DNA from 4 places in the Anabaena sp. TISTR 8404 genome. Region 1 is predicted to be linked to each of the others. Evidence: predicted binding sites of a transcription regulator. Region 1 holds the regulator's gene; each other region holds the start of a gene.
What was found. The regulator NtcA, encoded in region 1, controls nitrogen genes in cyanobacteria. The targets are predictions, from matches to a motif close to TNTGTANNNNNNNNTACANA.
Positions count from the first base shown of each region.

Region 2: the regulator NtcA is predicted to act here: its motif matches at 1,761-1,780, upstream of ACMX3D_RS21810 (SAM hydrolase/SAM-dependent halogenase family protein).
Region 3: the regulator NtcA is predicted to act here: its motif matches at 1,666-1,685, upstream of rpe (ribulose-phosphate 3-epimerase).
Region 4: the regulator NtcA is predicted to act here: its motif matches at 952-971, upstream of ACMX3D_RS12840 (Glu/Leu/Phe/Val family dehydrogenase).

Region 1 covers NZ_CP180578.1:5,526,017-5,529,148, forward strand. The annotation lists gene ACMX3D_RS24010 (DUF3084 domain-containing protein) at 1-1,390, opposite strand, end outside; gene ntcA (global nitrogen regulator NtcA) at 1,559-2,230, opposite strand.
Region 2 covers NZ_CP180578.1:5,023,302-5,026,433, reverse strand. The annotation lists gene aspS (aspartate--tRNA ligase) at 1-642, shown strand, start outside; gene ACMX3D_RS21825 (Uma2 family endonuclease) at 707-1,183, shown strand; gene ACMX3D_RS21820 (hypothetical protein) at 1,190-1,417, shown strand; gene pirA (arginine synthesis PII-interacting regulator PirA) at 1,550-1,705, opposite strand; gene ACMX3D_RS21810 (SAM hydrolase/SAM-dependent halogenase family protein) at 1,817-2,620, shown strand; gene ACMX3D_RS21805 (DUF2301 domain-containing membrane protein) at 2,662-3,132, shown strand, end outside.
Region 3 covers NZ_CP180578.1:6,646,427-6,649,558, reverse strand. The annotation lists gene ACMX3D_RS28690 (S8 family serine peptidase) at 1-1,558, opposite strand, end outside; gene rpe (ribulose-phosphate 3-epimerase) at 1,712-2,419, shown strand; gene hpsJ-A (HpsJ-like protein, cyanoexosortase A-associated) at 2,522-3,132, opposite strand, start outside.
Region 4 covers NZ_CP180578.1:2,949,071-2,952,202, forward strand. The annotation lists gene ACMX3D_RS12840 (Glu/Leu/Phe/Val family dehydrogenase) at 1-867, opposite strand, end outside; partial or broken gene ACMX3D_RS12845 (carotenoid oxygenase family protein) at 1,063-1,224, opposite strand; gene ACMX3D_RS12850 (hypothetical protein) at 1,520-2,380, shown strand; gene ACMX3D_RS12855 (carotenoid oxygenase family protein) at 2,557-3,132, opposite strand, start outside.

The DNA of each region.
Region 1 (3,132 bases):
AAGGCTGATCGTATTGTCTTAACTGGTTGATAAAGCGTAAAAAAGTCCCATCTACTTGCACACTTTCCACAATGCCAGCATTCCTAGCCCGAAATTGCGAAGCAGAAATCAGCAAATCTAGTCTTTGCCGTAGTTGATAAGATGTCATGGTTTTGGGATCAGCGCTAGTACTAGCCAGCACTTCCCCTCCTGAAAAGACTAGTATATTCCTTGCAGCATCTGCAAAGAATTCTATCTGTTTTTCTCCTCTAACGTAATTACCTGCGGAGAAAATTCGCACCACATATTCTTTACCATCGCTGATTTGTCTGATCAACTGCTCAACTCTTTCTTGAGTAACACGCAGTATTTGTGTATTTTCTGGTGTTGCACCTGGTTCAGTTAATTGAAAGATGGCATTTTGGTTAGCTTCTCCTAAAAGTTGTAGAATTGCCTGACGCGCAGACGCAGCTTGCTGAACTTGAATAACAGCACCTGCCAAAACTTGACCTCGAACCAAAGCCAATTTGCCCAAGCGCAGGTCTTGATAAGACTGATAGTATTTTTCTAGCCTTGCTACTTCCTGTTCTAAAAAATCCTGTTGTCTTTCTAATTCTTTGAGACGAGATTCGCGTGTGGCAATGACTTGTTCTCGTGCAGTAATTTCTAGATTGCGACTTTGAATTAGTTTATCTAGTTGGGCAATTTTGTGATCGCGCTGTTCAATAATTTCTTGGCGGTTGGCAAGTTCGCGATCGCGTTTTGTAATGGCTGCTTTCGCTTCATCAATAGCTTTTTTCGCCTCTGCGTACAGTCTTTGCTGTTCTGCCTTTAATTGTCCTACAGCCACTTGTAAGGCTTGTCTTTGATTGTAAACGCTTTGTAGTTCAGATCTAGCTTGTTGGTACTGCGTTGCCACTTGATTCAAACGCCCTTGAGTGCGTTGCAGTTGCGCTTGCGTTTGTGCTTGGCGGCTAATGGTTAAATTAAGCTGTGCTTGGGTTTCTCTTTGTTTAGCGTTAGCTGCTTGCAAGGATTTATTAATTGCTTGCAAATCTTGCTGGGCTTTGGTTTGTTCAATTCTTGCTTGGCTTAACTCTTTCTCTACCTGGCTTTTTTGTGCTTCTGCGGTTTTTAGCTGTTCTCGTTTGTTTCTGAGGTCTTTTTGAATATCTTCTAACTCAAAGACTCCCTTACGCAATCCTTCGTCAGCCGCAAACAAAATCCCCAGAGTTGATGCTGAAATTAACCCACCTGTAAAAATTGTTATCAGTACTGCCGTATTTTTTGGTCGCAGCTTAAATAGTGAGAGGCGGGCTTTGCCAACCCGTGTGCCAATGCGATCGCCCACAGTGGCAATTACGCCTCCCAAAATTAAAATTGCTGCGATGAGGATGTACCCGGTGGTCATCTTCAGCTACCGAAATGGTTCCAGATACAGCCTACTACTTTCGACCATTGTCTGTGGAGGATCAGAGATTGGCAATAGCTCAGATTAATCAACTGATGATTTACCTCCAGCTACGGGTATTATCTGCAAAAATACAATACTTGCCAACTCCATTACCTCCAATTGTTTTTAAGTGAACTGCCTACTTAAGCTAACAGGTTTATGCACAGTAATCTTCTTTTTATGAATAGAAATCATTTTCTTTTCACGCAAATCACCTAGTAACCTTGTGACAGTAACGCGAGTAGAGCCAATTGCCTCGGCGATCGCTTGATGAGATAGCTTCAGATCAATTGTGATCCCATCTGCACAAGGAACACCAAAATCACGACAAAGAATTAATAAAAAACTCACCAATCTTGAACCCATATCTCGGTGAGCTAGAGTTTCAATCATCATCTCTGTCTGCAAAATCCGCGAAGATAGACCTCGCAACATTAGCATTGATAATTCTGGATTTTCCTTGAGTGCTTGCTCTACTTGTTCGATTGGTGCTGACAGCAATTCTACAGGTGTAAATGCAACAGCATGGTAAAACCGATCAGACTTATTTCCCGTCAGCAAAGACAACACACCAAAAACACTATTTTCCCGCAATAGTGCTACTGTTATTTCTTCTCCTGCTTCGTATACCCTGGAAAGTTTTACAGCACCCTTAAGAAGAAAATAAACTCGTTCAGCAGGATCGCCCGGGAAAAAGATCGTTTTGTTGCGTTCAAACGTTTCCACAACAGGCGGAAACGCCCCAGTTGCCATCTGACGAAAAACATTTGCTAGGGCTTTATCTTGTGTCACGATCATCTCCCTTCCCCTACCCAATGCCGGAAAAACAAAGAAACTGATTACCTAAGAATACACCTGAAAAATGAATAAATCACCGTCAACCTTTCTGTACTTTCCTATACTCAAATCCTACACTTCCAAGTTATTTGTTCATAATGATACATAATTTTTCACCTTTTTAGCTAGTAGTTGTTATAAGTACTTACAAAGTCGTATTCATCAGGTTTTTTGCAAAAAAATTCACCATATCTTGAGAATATCTTCAGGAATAGCAGACAATTTTTTATGCAGCAAACACACCTATTGAATTAAAGAAGAATTCGGCATTTAGAATTCAGGACTCAGACTCAAGACTCTCGTTAGCGTAGCGTCTCCCATTGAAAAAAGACTCGCTCTCAGCGAAGCTATACCCAAGGCTTCATACCTCGCTATTAATGAGGCAAAAAGACTTATCATCTAGAAGCACCAAAAAATTTCTAATTTGGTGTAGCGTTTCACAGTTTATTCATCCACCAGTCGCACTCAGGTAAATTCACCAATTCTGGCTCCTGACTCCTGGATTCTTTGTTGTTAAACATGATTTTTATAAATCCTCTGGCAAACCAAGAAAAACAGGCCTCAGTTTCTAGTATCCTCCTAAGAGGATGTCTGAAAAGTCCCAGGTGATACACTAAGCAGTTGAAGTATTCTAATTTCCCCTAAAAAATTTAGACTTCAAGGCTGTAATTGCCTTCTCAAAAAGGTAAGCTAGTACAGCTACGCCGAAGTCAAAAACAGCCAGTGCGTTGCACAACGAACTTTCGTTGAAGCAACTAGTGTTCAAAAGGCTTTGATTTCAAGCTTTGAGTTTTTTGAATAGTAGCTTTATTAACGCCGCACCACGCCCAAAGGAGAAAGAAAAATATTTGATACTGCTCAGA
Region 2 (3,132 bases), 500 kb from region 1:
GCCGAACAAAAAGCTGAAATTCTCCGCCGCACAGGTGCGAAAGCTGGACACTTGTTATTGTTTGGTGCTGGTGATGCTGGTACTGTAAATAAAACTTTAGACAGATTACGGCAATTCGTAGCTAAAGAATTTGGGTTAATCGATCCCGAAAAACTCAATTTGTTATGGATTGTTGACTTCCCAATGTTTGAGTGGAATGCTGACGAAAAGCGTCTGGAAGCATTACACCACCCATTTACCGCACCTCATCCCGATGACTTGCACGACTTAAAAACTGCCCGCGCCCAAGCTTATGACTTAGTATTTAACGGCTTTGAAGTTGGCGGTGGTAGTTTGCGGATTTATCAACGGGAAATTCAAGAACAGGTGTTTGAAACTATTGGCTTATCACCAGAAGAAGCCCAAAGTAAATTCGGTTTCCTCTTAGAAGCTTTTGAATACGGTACACCGCCGCATGGTGGTATCGCTTATGGTTTAGATCGTTTGGTGATGCTGCTGGCTGGGGAAGAATCTATCCGCGATGTCATCGCTTTTCCGAAGACACAACAAGCCCGTTGCTTGTTAACTGATGCGCCTTCTGGAGTAGATGCGAAGCAATTGAAAGAATTACACGTTGCTTCGACATACAAACCAAAGCCATAACAAAACTCAAGGGGATGAGTGATGCTGTCACAATAGAATCAAGCTCCTATCCCCTAACTTATTTATGAATGAGCCTATCACCTTGACAGAAGATTTGTTACCAGATGTTAGCCATTTGGTGACAGAAGATAATCAACCAGTGGATAATCTACCATCAGAAAAACAACAACGGTTATTAACAGAAACCCTTTACAGTTCTTGGAACGGTGCAAGTAATTCCCAAGGGTTTCTTGTGGCTGCAAATGTGGGCTTGTTTGCAAGTAGCAATCAACCAGCGATTGTACCTGATGTATTCTTGAGTTTAGATGTACAAGTAGCCGAAAACTGGTGGGAAAAAAGACATCGTTCTTATTTCTCTTGGGAATTTGGCAAACCACCAGAAGTAGTGATTGAAATTGTCTCGAATCGAGAAGGCAATGAAACAGGGCGTAAATTCTTAGAATATGCCCGAATGAGGATTTTATACTACATTATTTTCTACCCATCTCAGCAACTTGGTGGTGAAGTTCTCCAGATGTACCAATTGCAAGGACGGCACTAGGTACCTATGAGCGAAGAATGGTTGACCGAGGTTGAGCTAGGGTTATGTTTGTGGGAAGGTGTGTATGAAGGCAAACGAGATGTTTGGCTCAGGTGGTGTGACATTGAAGGTAATGTGATTCCTACTGGTGCAGAACGCGCCGAACAAGAACGACAAGCTAAAGAAACTGCCATACAACGTGCTGAACGCTTGGCAGAACAATTACGGGCTTTGGGTGTAGAACCGGAAGTGTGAAGTGTGAAATTTTACCTTTTTGACTATTGACTATTGACTCTTGACTATTCACAAATAGTCAACAAAAAACCCGCCGAAGCGGGGGTTTCCACACAACAAAACTATAAACAATCAACTCCTGTTTTAGCGGCTTTAGCCGATATATCTCATTTCTGCTTCTAGTTGATGAATCAATTTTTCATTGCCTTGCGCTCTAGCTACTTCTAAGCGATGTTCCAGGCTTTTTCTGAGGTTTTCTCTGTGTACTTCTTTGGCTTGTCTCATAGCTTGTAGTCTATTTTGGCTCATAGTGATTACCCTCTTTATGCTTTTTTATGTTTAGTATTCCTAACATAACATAAATTTTGTAGCTGTTGCTACAGAAAAATATGTCTTAGTATATGTAATGATATTCTGATCATGGTAGAGAGTCAAATAAATCAGCGATCGCTCCTAACTTTACTCAGCGATTTTGGCGATCGCGATGTTTATGTCGGGGTAATGAAGGGTATCATCGCCCAAATCAACCCAGAACTAAGGGTTATAGACTTAACACACCAAATTCCGCCACAAGATATTGCTGCTGCTAGATTTTGTTTACTAAATGCTTATTCCTACTTTCCAGATAAAACAGTGCATATAGCAGTAGTAGATCCGGGAGTGGGTAGTAAACGCCGAGCGATCGCAGTAGAATTTGCAAATGGGTTTTTAGTTGGCCCTGATAATGGCATATTCAGTGGAGTATTAAGTCAAACTCCCGCAGTCGCAGCCGTTGAACTAACAAACTCTAATTACTGGCGAACTCCCGAACCTAGTCGCACTTTTCACGGTAGAGATATTTTTGCACCTGTAGGCGCAAACCTTGCGAGTGGTGTTCCCTTGAAAGAACTAGGACAAGAAATAGATATAGCAACTTTGGTACAGCTAGATATAGGAAAATGTCAAAAAACTAGTCGTGGTTGCTTGGGTTGTATTCAATATATAGATCACTTTGGTAACTTAATCAGCAATATTCCTGGAAATTACGTGGAAGGTAAAACTTGGGGTGTGCAAATTGCTGGGTTGACAATACCAGGGTGTGAAACTTACAGTAATGGCGAAGTTGGCGAAGCTATAGCCTTAATTGGTAGTCATGGTTGGGTAGAAATTGCCATTAATGGAGGTAATGCACATTCACAGTTGCAGATACATTGGCAAAATACTTTAGAAGTGATTAATTATTAAACTAGAAATTGAGATTACTGCTCACTCATCACTATTGTTTTATGACTACACAAACTGTATCTCCATCACAAGTTTATCAAGGCCAGTTTGGAGAGTTTACCATTGATCAAAGCGATCGCACTGGGGTAATTATCTATCGCACTGCCTTAATGATAGCCGCACTCAGCTTTGCTATCGGTACTGCTTTGGTATTGTTCAACAATAACCCGACTACCATCCAAGCAATTACGCCTTTGTATACCTGCTTTAGTTTAGCTCTCGGTGTGAGTTTGCTGACTATCCACATATATATGGCTCCTCTACACCGAATTTTACAAGTTTTTTGGTTAATTGGGAGTATTTCCTCGTTTATCTTCGCCCATGTTGACAGCCAACCTTTTGCGGTTACTCTGTACACAAACCCGCTCACTATTTTAGGAGTAGGTTTTACTTTTGCAGCATTGACAGGCATTTATTTTAAAGAAGCATTTTGCTTTAATCGTTTAGAAACTAAAGTTTTAACTTTTACAGTT
Region 3 (3,132 bases), 1.1 Mb from region 1:
GTTGAGTTGCAGCGTTTACTTGTTGGCGAAATTGGACACGGATTTTGTAATTGCCATTAGCAGGAACGGGGCAGAAAATATGTTCGATACTATCAATTGGACTGATGGAAGAACAAACAGCACTAGCTTCAGAATTTTTGGCATCAGCTTTTACTAAGTAGAGGTCGAGGTTATTTAATCCCTTATCGCTAAAAGTTTCGCCGACATCATACAGCTGGTTTTGATTGCGATCGCTCAACTCGACCAATCTATCCCAACTGAGGGTGATAGAAACAAAACTCCCCTGCTTTAAAGGTTTTGTTAATTGATAATCAACAGCAGTCCCCGCAGTGACTTCTCGATAATCCCAACCAATGGCTGGGACAGCCTTTGCTGGTTGCCATTGACCAGCGCTAAATTGTTGATAAGCGCGAAACGCATTTAAATGACCTGTACCCATTTGAGCATTTAAGGGAATTTTCGGGTCTTTATAAGCGTCTGAATCTAACCAATCTTGATTTTGTTTATCGATGAGTGTGCGCGTCATCCCCAAGCGCAAGCCATCACCACTATCTTGAATTTTATCGGCTGAATTTAGTAAAACCGCTTTCATCACTTGATGACGACGGCTATCAACACTCCAATTAGGTTTTTTGGCTCGTAATTGGCGATCACCAAATTCCTGTAACAAAGCTACCGTCGCCGTCACATGAGGTGCAGCAAAACTTGTACCTGTAGCTTTATTAATTTTGCCGTCAGGATTCAACAAAGGTATATTACTACCAGGTGCAACTATGCTGATAGAGCGACGACCATCAATATTAAATTCTCTTCCAGCTAACCTGCCACTGACTCCCTGATTCAAACCTGCAAGGTTAGAAACGTCTACTTTATTAAAAATCCCGCCGCGACGGGATGAAAAAGCCACGTTAACTCCATTAAAATTATCAGTAGGAATCGGAATACCACCTTTACCTTGATTGCCTGCGATCGCATACAAAACATCGTGAACACGACTCGACCAGTCAACACACAATGTTAATAAAGCATTCCCATCTAGAACAGCATCTGGTCGCGGATCACGATTAAGCGGTTCACCAAAGCTAAAATTAATCGCGCGGATATCACCGCTGTTTTGTAACGCAATGTGTTGCGCTGACAAGCACTCTTCTGGCTGACCCATATTTTTGGTAGAACCTACCGCAGAAGAATACAGTCTTGCTCCCGGCGCTATTCCTGGTAGACCTTTGTCTGTACTCACCATCACACCAGCGACGTTGTAAGCGTGGGGGTCAACGCCTGTATTTGATTTCGCTGGGCCATTGCGTAAGAAAACTGCTGCTAAAGATATGGTGCGATTTTTCGAGACTGCTTTATCCCAACCAAACATTCCCGGACGACCGATTTCTACTTGGCCAATGGCTATCTTCCGACCAATTAAATTGTAAGGAGGCTGATGTAGTTTTAAAGCATCAATACCATTTGTTCCTATGGAAGTTTGTAATCCTGTAGCCAGTACCGGCACACTCAAACAAGAAGCACTCAAACTCCAAATTATCCAGTTTAGTTTTTTGTTCATAGATTAGTAGTCAATAGTCAATAGTCCACAGTTTTACTTTTTTCTGCCGCTTGCCTCCAAAAGCAACATTAAATTAATTAGGATCACTCAATATTTTGTTACAGTATTTTGTTACAATGCTTACAGACGAGGACGCTTAAAAACCCACTAGCCATGACCCAAAACCGATCTGAAAAGCCCATTGTGATTGCTCCATCTATCCTATCAGCCGATTTTAGTCGTCTGGGTGATGAAATTCGCGCGGTAGACGCAGCTGGAGCGGATTGGATTCATGTTGATGTAATGGACGGTCGCTTTGTACCTAATATTACGATAGGCCCTCTGGTTGTGGAGGCGATTCGTCCAGTTACTACAAAACCTCTGGATGTCCACTTGATGATTGTGGAACCAGAAAAGTATGTAGAAGACTTTGCTAAAGCAGGTGCAGATATTATCTCTGTACATGCTGAACATAATGCTTCACCACACCTGCACCGCACTCTTGGTCAAATTAAAGAACTCGGTAAACAAGCAGGGGTAGTACTCAATCCTTCCACACCACTAGAATTCATTGAGTACGTGTTGGAACTTTGCGATTTAGTATTAATCATGAGCGTTAACCCCGGCTTCGGTGGTCAAAGCTTCATTCCTGGTGTATTACCTAAAATTAGAAAGCTGCGTCAGATGTGCGATGAGCGCGGACTTGACCCCTGGATTGAAGTAGATGGTGGACTAAAAGCAAACAACACTTGGCAGGTTTTAGAAGCTGGTGCTAATGCAATTGTTGCCGGTTCAGCTGTATTTAACGCCAAAGATTATGCTGAAGCAATCACAAATATTCGCAACAGCAAGCGTCCTACACCAGAACTAGCAAAAGTTTAATTGAGTAAAGTTTTCCGTTAATCAAAGTAGGGTAGACAATTATTTTTATTGGTCTACCCTACTTTTTTGTTTGGCTGAAATTGAAAAGAAAATATAGCTATCTTACTTACTTCTTGCCCAATTTGTAGTTCTCCAAATGACGAAAAATAGAGCAGATGTCACTAAGGCTCCCAGATTCCATTTAACCGAATTTTTCAGTAAATTCAACCGCTGCGTAGATTGATTAGCTTTAGCTTGAAGTTTGATTTTCTCTTTAGCTTGAGAAACTTCTGATAAGACTTTTTCTTTCAATTCTTTAGGATTATTTGCATCTATTGAACGACCTTGACTTTTGAGAAAACTTTCTATTTGTTCTGGTTTAGCTTGGCTCAGTCGTTGCTCAACTTGTTCCGCTTGCGTGAGTTGTTGCTGAGATAAATTATTAATCTGAGTATAACTTTGTTTACTCAGTCTCACAGTGTTACTTACACCAACGGGGACAAGTAATATAAAGATTATCGCTAACAATAAGCTTAGCCAAGATAAAAATCTTAAAGTTAAAAATTCCCACTTATTTCGTGCTTGTAGCTCACCATAAAATACTAACGCCAAACCAATTAAAGTAACGGGTATTCTTTCAACTATTGCACCAAAAGTTTGAAATTCCCAAACGGGATTCATAAAGCTAGGTGGAACAAAGGTTTCAACTATATCGAATAAAGCAAGCAACAATA
Region 4 (3,132 bases), 2.6 Mb from region 1:
TGCTCTAGTGTGTGGAAAATCAATAAGATTGTGATGATTTTCGGCAGCGTAAGCTTTTAAAGTCGGGATATCCAACCCATCGGGCGAATATACCCCACCTGTAACTGTGGAAACAGCTATTACTTTCGCTCCTGCTTGGTGTAATAATTCGGCAGCTGCGCTACCAACATTACCAAAACCTTGAATAACGACTCGTATTCCTTCTAATGTTTTACCTTGGTCTGCCAAAGCTTCACGCACAATAATCATTGTGCCGCGTCCAGTTGCCTTTTCTCTACCAAGGGAACCACCAACGGAAAGCGGTTTACCAGTCACAACCCCTGGTACAGCATGACCAACATTCACTGAATAAGTATCCATCATCCAAGCCATTTCACGGGCAGAAGTACCCATGTCTGGTGCGGGGATGTCTAGTGAAGGGCCAATATCTTTGATTAATTCGCTGGTGTAACGACGTGTAATGCGTTCTAATTCCCCAACACTATAATGTTGTGGATCTATTGCAATACCTCCCTTAGCACCACCATAGGGAATACCCAATAATGCACATTTCCAAGTCATCAACATTGCTAGTGCTGAGACTTCCCGCAGTGTAACAGCTGGATGATAACGAATTCCACCTTTGTAGGGGCCTAATATATCAGAGTGTTGTACTCTATGTCCCGCCAATACCCGCACTTCGCCATTGTCTAGTTTCACCGGAATTGAAACTGTCACAACCTTGCGCGGGTGGCTGAGAATTTCTAGTACACCTTGATCTAACCTTAATTCTTTCGCGGCAGCTTCTAAGTAGCTACAAGCTTGATCGAATGGACATATATGTGCTGGCGTAGCGGCTTCCAGCGGCATTGTAGGTGTTGCAATCATAAAAGTTTCTCCTAATCGCGGTATCTTTGCGAACTGGATACATATATGCCTAGCTTATCCTCTATATTCAAAAAGTAAGAAAATTCTGTAGTTTTTGTTACAATTTAATTTTTTGTTAAAAAAACCACAGTTCAACGGTAAAACTGTGAACTATGGTTTATAAACTGTTAAGGATCAATATTTAGAAATTAGGGATCAATTTGGCAAAAACACCTGAGAAGTGAAGCTACCATGCAATCCATAGGGAATATGATGCTTGAGATGCAGACGGGCGATCGCACGTTTTTCGATATCATTAGCATCTAAAATTACTACGTCTGTACGGTGATACGCAGCATCATAAACCAAAACTAATAGATGTATCTGCATCTTTGCCAAATACTATCTTTGCTCTGACTCTACGACTTTTATAATCTTATGTGTTTACAACTAAGCTAATGTTACATTTATAGTAGCACTAAGATTGATGCAGTTGTAGAGGTGAGCGACTCGGAGTGTTTTGATACACTGACCTGTAATTAGATTAAATCTTCTCTGAATAATTGATTTAAGTGCAATCTATTTTTCTTTCTTCATCAATATTCAGTATTAAATCACACTGAAATTTTAAAGTGTAAGTTATGACAAGCTCATTATATGAGTGAGTCATTCAATGTTTGGTCTACTTTTATTAGTTAATTTTGCTTCCATTATTGCCTTTGCTACTGGACTGATTAACCCAAAACTGGTGCTTCGTGGGGAAAAGCGCACTCGACGCAAAAGCACTGAGATTTATCTGTCTGCTTTTGTTCTTTCCTTTATTGGAATGCTCGTTTTTGCCCCGAAACCTGAGCCAGTAGTAATTACACCAGTTGCAAAGCCAAAGCCTGCACCCGTGCAAGAAGCGAAACCCTCGCCAATACAAGAGGTAATACCAACCCCAACGCCCACACCCACGCCAGCAAAAGCAACTCCAACACCCACACCTGAATTTGTCACCTTTGACCCAAGTGTATGTAAAAGCGATCGCTATCTTCCAATCAACGGAGCCAGCATCGCCTTGTATACCACCTGCCAGTATCTCAATACCGATTTAATTCAACCTGAGTCTGTTTCCGTCGTCACTGGTGCAAAAGGCAACGGCGAGCCATTGGTTCTAGAGTTACAAGCTGAGTCAGGGTTTGAAAAAGTCCTGTGGCGGGATTACAATCTTGCACCCGAATCAGGCAAAGACGTGTGTGTTGAGTACAAAGATGAATCTGTATCTTGCCTAGCGTTTTCTAACCCTGATGAGACGGCTGGCACACAAATTCAACCACAAGTCACCACAAGCACTCTCAAAGATGCTAAGTGCGAGGATTTTGCCATGCAAGAGCAAGCTCAAGCAGCTTTACCAGCTAATCCTCAACTGGACAGAGACGGCAACGGAACGGCTTGTGATTCAGTTCTTTCTGGGGGTGGCGGTTCATACGTCCATTACAGAAGCAGTGGTTCATCATATCACTACACGAGGCGGCGGCGCAGGAGAAGATGACAAATTAAAACCCAAGAGCATATGTCGAAAACATTACTCTTGGGCAGTTTATGAACACCAATTAGTCAGGGAAGTTTCACACTCCTGTAGTTCTTGAGCGTTCTTTAGGCTGGCTTGGGTAAGTTTATGAACACCAATTAGTCAGGGAAGTTTCACACCCACAAAACGTCAACGAATCAATCTGGCAAAAACACCTGCGAAGTGAAGCTCCCATGCAATCCGTAGGGAATATGATGCTTGAGATGTAGACGGGCGATCGCACCTTTTGCGATATCACTAGCATCTAAAATTACTATGTCTGTACGGCGATACGCAGCATCATAAACCAAAGCCAGCAGCCAGCCATCATCTTCTGTTTCTGCACCAGGACGGGGAACAAAAATCGGTTCACCCATAAAACCACGGGGTGCAGCACTCCAAAGTTGTCTTTCTCCTGTTTCCCAGTCTAGTTTTAAGATAGCTTGCAAAGGAGCATTCCCCATCTCTGCATGAGCCGCACCTGTATATAGATATCGATAGGTGCGTCCTACTTTCGCCGGATTGATGGTGGGAAACTCACAACAGCGTGCTTCAATTAATTTTCGTTTTACTGTTCCATCATTGAGGTTGAGGTAAAACCGCCAAAGTTGTCCTGGCGCAAGTGCGTCAAAATTAACTTGGCGAAAATCGCTTTCTGGTTCTACCTGTTGTAATGAATCGTAGCAAATCGAGTCAATAATAATTTCATCACCCATACCAAAAGCATTCACATG